2 regions of the Ensifer meliloti genome follow, and region 2 is predicted to be linked to the other one. Evidence: predicted binding sites of a transcription regulator. Region 2 holds the regulator's gene; the other holds the start of a gene.
What was found. The regulator HrcA, encoded in region 2, represses chaperone genes, less so after heat shock. The targets are predictions, from matches to a motif close to GTTAGCACTCNCNNNNNGNGAGTGCTAAC.

Region 1 (4,301 bases), 430 kb from region 2:
CGGCAGCGCGCGTCGCGTTGAGGGCGTCGTCGATGCGGTCCTTCTTTTCCTTCACTTCGACTTCCGTCGCACCGCCGACGCGGATGACAGCGACGCCGCCGGCGAGCTTGGCAAGGCGCTCCTGCAGCTTCTCACGGTCGTAGTCGGAGGTGGTTTCTTCGATCTGGGCCTTGATCTGAGCGACGCGGCCTTCGATGTCGGACTTCTGGCCGGCGCCGTCGACGATCGTCGTGTTTTCCTTGGTGATCGAAACCTTCTTAGCGCGGCCGAGCATGTCGAGCGTGACGCTTTCGAGTTTGATGCCGAGGTCTTCCGAGATCACCGTGCCGCCCGTCAGGATGGCGATGTCTTCGAGCATGGCCTTTCGGCGGTCGCCGAAGCCCGGGGCCTTGACGGCAGCGATCTTCAAGCCGCCACGCAGCTTGTTGACGACGAGCGTTGCGAGTGCTTCGCCTTCGACGTCTTCAGCGATGATGAGGAGCGGCTTGCCGGTCTGCACGACGGCTTCGAGAACCGGGAGCATCGCCTGGAGGTTGGAGAGCTTCTTCTCGTGCAGGAGAATGAAAGCGTCTTCGAGGTCGGCGACCATCTTTTCCGGGTTGGTGACGAAGTAGGGCGACAGGTAGCCGCGGTCGAACTGCATGCCTTCGACGACTTCGAGCTCGGTCTCGGCGGTCTTGGCTTCTTCAACCGTGATGACGCCTTCGTTGCCGACCTTCTGCATCGCTTCCGCAATGTCGAGACCGATCTGCTTTTCGCCGTTTGCCGAGATCGTGCCGACCTGGGCGACTTCGTCCGAGGTGTTGATCTTCTTGGCCTTGGCGAGCAGGTCCTTGACGACTTCGGCGACAGCCAGGTCGATACCGCGCTTCAGGTCCATCGGGTTCATGCCGGCGGCAACGGCCTTCGCGCCTTCGCGAACGATCGCCTGGGCGAGAACGGTTGCAGTCGTCGTGCCGTCACCGGCAATGTCGTTGGTCTTCGAAGCGACTTCGCGGACCATCTGGGCGCCCATGTTCTCGAACTTGTCTTCGAGTTCGATCTCCTTGGCGACCGAAACGCCGTCCTTGGTGATGCGCGGCGCGCCGAACGACTTGTCGATAACGACGTTGCGGCCCTTCGGGCCGAGCGTCACCTTGACTGCGTCGGCGAGGATGTCGACGCCGCGCAGCATCTTTTCGCGCGCGCTGCGGCCGAACTTGACTTCTTTAGCTGCCATTTTGAAAGCTCCTGGTTTCGAAATTCCGGAACTGGTCCGGTTTCAAATTGCGGAAGTTTGAAGGGTTGCCGGCGATCAGCCGATGACACCCATGATGTCGGCTTCCTTCATGATCAGAAGGTCTTCGCCGTTGATCTTGACTTCGGTGCCGGACCACTTGCCGAACAGGATGCGGTCGCCAGCCTTCACGTCGAGCGGAACAACCTTGCCGCTTTCGTCACGGGCACCCGAACCGACAGCCACGATCTCGCCTTCCTGCGGCTTTTCCTTAGCGGTGTCCGGAATGATGATGCCGCCCTTGGTCTTTTCTTCAGACTCGACGCGGCGGACGACAACCCGGTCGTGCAGCGGACGGAAATTGGTGCTTGCCATTGTCTAATCCCTCGATCAAATGACACTGCGGGTCACGGATGGACCCGCCAGATGGGTGTTAGCACTCATATCAAGCGAGTGCTAGCGCCAGCCGAGATAAGGCTGGCTGTGAAATGAGTCAAGGATAGGCTCCGAGATTTTTTGCCGGCCATGATCGTTGACAGACCGGGCGCACTTTTGTTTGATGAGTGCCATGGGGTAAGCGAATGCCTCACGAGGCGCCATGCCGGAATTTCGCGTCCGCTAACGATCTAAAGGACGTCGTATCATGGCATCGTTCAACTCCATCTCATCCGAAAAACTCGCTCGTCTCGTTGGTACTCCCAAGGCGCCCGTCGTCATCGATGTGCGCGATGACGACGACTTCGCAGCCGATCATCATCTCGTGCCGGGCTCCTTCCATCGCGGCCATGTTCACGTGCCGCAATGGGCCGAGGAATACCGCGGCGGCTGGGTTGTCGTGCTCTGCAAGCACGGCGGCAAACTCAGCGAGGGTGCCGCCGCATGGCTGCGTCATGCAGGCGCGGCTGCGGAGATACTCGACGGCGGTATCGAAGCGTGGCGGGCCGCGGGACTGCCGCTCGTTCCGGTCGCAAGCCTTCCGAATGCAGACCCTTCGGGGGGATCCGTCTGGGTGACCCGATCGCGGCCGAAGATCGACCGCATAGCCTGCCCCTGGCTGATCCGGCGCTTCGTCGACCCGCGTGCCCGGTTTCTTTATGTCACGCCCGCGGAGGTCGAGGCGGTCGGCGAGCGCTTCGGTGCGACGCCGTTCGACATCGAGGGCGTCTTCTGGAGTCATCGCGGCGAGGAATGCACCTTCGACACGATGGTCAAGGAATTCGGTCTCTCGTTCCCCGCGCTGGAGCACGTCGCCCGTATCGTGCGCGGCGCCGACACGGACAGGCGCGAACTGGAACCGGAGGCGGCGGGGCTGCTTGCCGTTTCACTCGGCCTATCGCGCATGTATGCCGATGATCTCGAACAACTCGAGGCGGGGATGACGATCTATGATGCGCTCTATCGCTGGGCGCGTGATGCGACGCAGGAAAAGCACGACTGGGTATCGCATGGCGGAAAGGGGAAAAGGCCATGAACGGAGGGACAGCCGTGGAAGCCGCGCCCGCCTTCCCGCCGCGGCTTGTTTGATTACCACATCCCTGGAAGAGGCGAGACTGCAGGATCCGTTTCCTGCCAAAGGAAACATGCAATAGGCCGCGCAGTCGGCACTCGAGGAATTCAAGCGCATCGCCATGCGCGCCGACAAAACCGACCGGAGCTTCAACGCGCCGCTTCCCGGAATTGCTTTAAAATCCTTGGGAAAGTGCCGCGTTTTTCTCGGCGTAAGGCTTGTATTCTTGCCCCTTCCTTGCGATGTCAGCCGGAAAGCCGAGTTTGCAGGAAGCCAGCATGGCCGTCAGGATCAACAGTTTTCGGGAAATCGCCGGTCGCTACGACGTTGTCCTTTGCGACGTCTGGGGTGTGCTTCACAACGGCATTCAAGCCTTTGCATCCGCCTGCGAAGCGCTGGCCGAGGCGCGCGCCCAGGGGCTCACCGTCGTTCTCATCACCAATTCACCCCGGCCGCATCCGGGCGTCACGGTGCAGATCCGCGGCCTCGGCGTCCCCGACGAAGCCTATGACCGTATCGTCACTTCCGGGGACGTGACGCAGGCGCTGATTGCGGCGGCCGACAAACGCATCTTCTTTATCGGGGCGGACCGGGATCTGCCGCTGCTTGAAGGGCTCGGCACCGAGATCGTATCCGCCGACGAGGCCGAGACGATCGTCTGCGCCGGCTTCTACGATGACGAGACCGAGACGCCCGAGCACTACCGCGCGACGCTGACGGGGCTCGCCAAGCGGAAAATACCGTTCATCTGCGCCAACCCCGATCTTGTCGTGGAGCGCGGACATAGGCTCATCCCCTGTGCCGGTGCCATCGCCAAACTCTATGAAGAGCTCGGCGGCGAGGCCCGCATTGCCGGCAAGCCCTATATCGCGATCTATCGCGCCGCTCTCGCGGAGGCCAAGGCCGCCAGGGGTGCCTTCGACCTTTCGCGCGTCATCGCCATCGGCGACGGGATGCCGACCGACGTCAAGGGCGCACAGGATGCCGGCTTCGACCTGCTCTACATCAGCGCGGGCATCCATGCGCAGGAATACATGCATGAAAGCCGGACCGACGAAGCAAGGCTCATGGCCTTTCTGAGGCAGAATGGGGCCCAGCCGAAATGGTGGATGCCGCGGCTGGCATGACGGGACGATCGGCATGACCGTTTTTCACCGCAACGAGACCCGCGATCCGCTGCCCGAACATCTTCGCGGCGGTGTGGTCGCGATCGGCAATTTCGACGGCGTGCACCGCGGCCATCAGTCGGTGCTGAACCGCGCGCTGGAGGAGGCTGTGAAGCGGGCCGTTCCGGCGCTCGTGCTCACCTTCGAGCCGCATCCGCGTACCGTGTTCCGGCCCGACACGCCGGTATTCCGCCTCACCCCGGCACCGCTGAAAGCCCGCATCCTCGAGGGAATGGGCTTTGGGGCCGTCATCGAATATCCCTTCGACCGGAGCTTTTCGGAGCTTTCGGCCTCCGACTTCATTCATAGCATCCTGCGCGAATGGCTGCACGCCTCCCATGTCGTCACCGGTTTCGATTTCCATTTCGGCAAGGGGCGGGAAGGCGGGCCGGCCTTCCTGATGGCGGCCGGG
Region 2 (4,301 bases):
GCATGTTTCCTTTAATCGTATCCGATTAAAGGACAAAAACATGCAGCAGATCAAAGTGTTACAGCGACCTTTGCGCGTCTGATAAGACGCGCGGCGCTGTAAAAACATGAACGTGATCGATTCCAAGAAGTTGAGACGCGGGATGCGGGCGGAAAACCGCACACACCTTTCCTCATCCCGCTCTAAGCAGCAGGCGTCTCGCTTTCAGAGGTGGCTGCTTTCGGGCCGCCCTTGGCAACGCCGACCATCGCCGGGCGCAGGACGCGCTCGCCGATCGTGTATCCCGCCTGGACCACCTGGACGACCGTGTTGTTCGGAACCTCGGTGTTCGGGACCTCGAACATGGCCTGGTGGAAATTCGGATCGAACTTCTGGCCGGTGGGGTCCAACTGCTTCACGCCGTGACGCTCGAGCGCCGCAAGCATCGACCGCTCGGTCATTTCCACGCCCTCGATGAGTGCTTTCAGGCCGGCATCGCCCGCCTCCCTGGCGTCGGCCGGAATCGCATCCAGCGCGCGGCGCAGGTTATCGGAGACCGCCAGCATGTCGCGCGCGAAGCCCGCGACGGAATAGGACTTCGCGTCCTTGACATCACGTTCGGTGCGCCGGCGCAGATTGTCCATCTCCGCAGCAAGGCGAAGATATTTGTCGCGCAGTTCCGCACTCTCGGCCCTGGCAAGCTCAAGCGGATCCGGCGCGGTCGTGGAAGCATCCGCCTCCGGCTTTTCCGCGGCTTGCGGCTCAGCGGCTGTTTCGAATTCTTCAGGCGCCGCGGCCTCGGGTCCGTTCTTGTTCGTTTCGTCGGTCATGACGTTCTCCGAATTTCTGTCTTTTGCTGTGTTCGGCATCATCAAACCAGCGGAAGTCGCTTTGCTTGAACGTACTGTTGCCTGGATTTGAAGCCCGATATCGATGTTTGGGCCCAAAAAATCAAGGGTCGATTGCTTCATCGATCAAAAGGATTCGCTCAGCGCGACAGCCGCGACATGAGCTGGGCGGTGTAATCGACCATGGGAACGATGCGGGAATAGTTGAGCCGGGTCGGCCCGATTACACCGACCGCGCCGACGATGCGGTCGTCGCTGTCGCGGTAGGGAGCGACGATCAGCGAGGAACCGGAAAGCGAAAACAGCTTGTTTTCGGAACCGATGAAGATGCGCACGCCCGGGCCGCTCTCGGCGAGGTTGAGGATCTCGATCAGGCTGTCCTTCTTTTCGAGGTCATCGAAGAGCATACGCAGCCGCTCGATGTCGTCCGTCCCTTCCAATCCTTCGAGCAGATTGGCGCGGCCCCTGACGATCAGCCGCGCCGGCTGGCCGTCGCCCTCGCTTCCGGACCAGATCGCCAGCCCACGCTCGACCAGGTCCTGCGAGAGCGCGTCGAGCTCGCCGCGCACCGTCTCCTTGACCTTTTCCAGTTGCGTCCGCAATTCGGGAATCGTCTGACCGGCAAGGTGAGCGTTGACGAAGTTCGCCGCTTCGGTGAGCTGGGCGCTGGTGATCCCGGCGGGCAGCTCGATGATGCGGTTCTCCACCTGATCGTGCTCGCCGACGAGCACCGCCAGCGCCTTGGTCGGCGCCAGCCGGATAAACTCGACATGCTTGAGGACGGGATCGCTCTTGGTGGTGATTACGAGACCTGCGCCGCGCGACATGCCGGACAGCATCTGGCTCGCCTCGGTAAGAAGGTTTTCGACCGACCTGTCCCGATTTCCCGGGTGAACCTGCCTTTCGATCGAGGCGCGTTCCTCCGGCGAGAGATTGCCCACCTGCATGAAGGCGTCCACGAAGAAGCGCAGGCCCAGCTGCGTCGGAAGCCGGCCGGCGCTGACATGGGGGGAATAGATCAGGCCCAGATCCTCGAGATCGCTCATCACGTTGCGAACCGAGGCCGGCGACAGCGACACCGGCAACAGCCGCGAGAGATTGCGCGAGCCCAGCGGCTCCCCGCTTTCCAGATAGCTCTCGACAATGCGGCGGAAGATCTCGCCGGAGCGCTCGTCCAGCGCCGATGCGATCCCCTTCGTTCCAGGGTTGCGCAGTACCATGTCACTCCGTGATCAGTATTCTGTGTCCGGAAAGAATATAGTGATCCGCGCGGGGAATGGCAAAAGGGAAAAATCACTGCGAAGCTTCGACATCAAGCGGTTCCCTTTGCCTACGCCATGATCTAGAAGGCTCACGAAAGCGCCGCGCGTCTTCAGACGCGCAAAGGCCGCTGGAGCACTTTGAATTCTGCATGTTCTTGTCCTTGAACCGAACAGGACCCAAGGAAGCATGCAGTCGGGATCGACAGGAGTTGACGATGCGGCCATCCGGTAGAAAAACCGACCAAATGCGCAAGGTCTCGTTCGAGCGCAGTTTCTCCAAGCATGCGGAAGGATCCTGCCTGGTACGCTTCGGCGACACGCATGTTCTGTGCACCGCGAGCCTGGAGGAAAAAGTTCCGGCTTGGCTGCGCAACGGCGGCAAAGGCTGGATCACCGCGGAATATGGCATGCTGCCGCGGGCGACCGGCGAGCGCATGAGGCGCGAGGCGGCGACCGGCAAGCAGAGCGGCCGCACGCAGGAGATCCAGAGGCTGATCGGGCGGTCGCTCAGAGCCGTCGTCGATCTTCCGGCGCTCGGCGAACGTCAGATCTCGATCGACTGCGACGTGATTCAGGCCGACGGCGGCACGCGCACCGCGTCGATCACCGGCGCCTGGATCGCCCTCCACGACTGTTTGAAGTGGATGGAAGCGCGCAACATGGTCAAGCTGGAGAAGGTCTTGAAAGATCATGTGGCCGCCATTTCCTGCGGCATCTTCGCCAATCAGCCGGTTATCGACCTCGATTATCTGGAAGACTCGGCTGCGGAGACGGATGCCAATTTCGTGATGACGGGCAGCGGCGGCCTGGTCGAGATCCAGGGAACGGCGGAAGGCAAGCCCTTCAGCGAAGAAGAATTCGCAAGCCTGATGCTGCTCGCCAAGAACGGCATTGCCGAACTCGTCGAAATGCAGAAGCAGGCGATAGCAGGCTAGATCACGATGTTTTTAGGTCGGGTCGACCTAAAACATGAACGTGATCGGAACCAAGAAGTTGAGAAGCGGGATGCGGGCGGAAAAGCGCGCGCACTTTTCCTAATCCCGCTCTAGACCGCTCTCTGCTTCACTGAAGCAGTGAGATGATCTAACGCTTCGACAATACGCACTTCCGGACGGAACACCGTCACGGCTTTACCGGAAGTGCTCTGGATCACTTGAGAGGAACAGGTCCGGTGCCGACATTCGAAGGCATTCTGGAGACCGCGCTTTACGCGGACGATCTCGACCAGGCGGAGGCCTTCTACGGAACGGTCCTCGGCCTTGAAAGGATCACGCGCGCCGGCAGCCGCCATGTCTTCTTCCGCTGCGGCGAAGGCGTGCTCCTGATCTTCAATCCGGCGGAGACGGTGAAGCCGCCTGCACCGGGCGCACTTCCCGTGCCTCCGCACGGGACGAAGGGCAACGGGCACATGTGCTTCCGGGTCGCCGCCGAGGCGCTCGACGGCTGGAAGGCGAAACTGGAGGCAGCCGGGGTCGAGATCGAGGCGGATATCCGCTGGCCGAACGGCGCCCGCTCCTTCTATTTCCGCGATCCGGCCGGCAACAGCCTGGAATGCGCGGAAGCGGGCCTCTGGGCCAAGGATTGATTTCGGTAATACCTGAACGGAACGGAATAGATGCGCAGACTGATCGACAAGACGCTCGTCGTCGCGAGCCATAATGCCGGCAAGATCCGTGAGATCCGCGATCTCATCGGGCCGCTCGGCTTCGAAGCGAAATCGGCAGCCGATCTCAATTTCGTCGAGCCGGATGAGACCGGCACGACCTTCGAGGAGAACGCGACCATCAAGGCGCTCGCCTCGGCCAAGGCCTCGGGACTGCCGGCGCTCTCGGACGATTCCGGTCTTGCCGTCGACGCGCTCGGCGGCGCCCCCGGCGTCTACACGGCCAACTGGGCCGAACGTGAGGACGGCAGCCGCGACTTCCGGATGGCCATGGAGAAGGTCGAAGAGGCGCTCCGCGCCAAGGGTGCGGCGAAGCCCGAAAGCCGTACCGCACGCTTCGTGTCCGTTCTCTGCCTTGCCTGGCCGGACGGGCATGTCGAGCTCTTTCGCGGCGAGGTCGAGGGTTATGTCGTCTGGCCGCCGCGCGGAACCAGTGGCTTCGGCTACGATCCGGTCTTCCAACCGAAGGGCTACGACACCACATTCGGCGAAATGAGTGCGGAGGAGAAGCATGGCTGGAAGCCGGGCGATTCCGAGGCCCTGTCGCAC

Region 1: the regulator HrcA is predicted to act here: its motif matches at 1,649-1,677, upstream of groES (co-chaperone GroES).

Annotation. Positions count from the first base shown of each region.
Region 1 is NZ_CP120365.1:3,141,376-3,145,676, forward strand. Features, by position in the region: gene groL (chaperonin GroEL) at 1-1,219, opposite strand, end outside; gene groES (co-chaperone GroES) at 1,295-1,591, opposite strand; gene PZL22_RS22000 (chromate resistance protein ChrB domain-containing protein) at 1,860-2,687, shown strand; gene PZL22_RS22005 (TIGR01459 family HAD-type hydrolase) at 3,002-3,850, shown strand; gene PZL22_RS22010 (bifunctional riboflavin kinase/FAD synthetase) at 3,864-4,301, shown strand, end outside.
Region 2 is NZ_CP120365.1:2,707,388-2,711,688, reverse strand. Features, by position in the region: gene grpE (nucleotide exchange factor GrpE) at 183-809, opposite strand; gene hrcA (heat-inducible transcriptional repressor HrcA) at 968-2,047, opposite strand; gene rph (ribonuclease PH) at 2,305-3,024, shown strand; gene PZL22_RS19940 (VOC family protein) at 3,261-3,674, shown strand; gene rdgB (RdgB/HAM1 family non-canonical purine NTP pyrophosphatase) at 3,705-4,301, shown strand, end outside.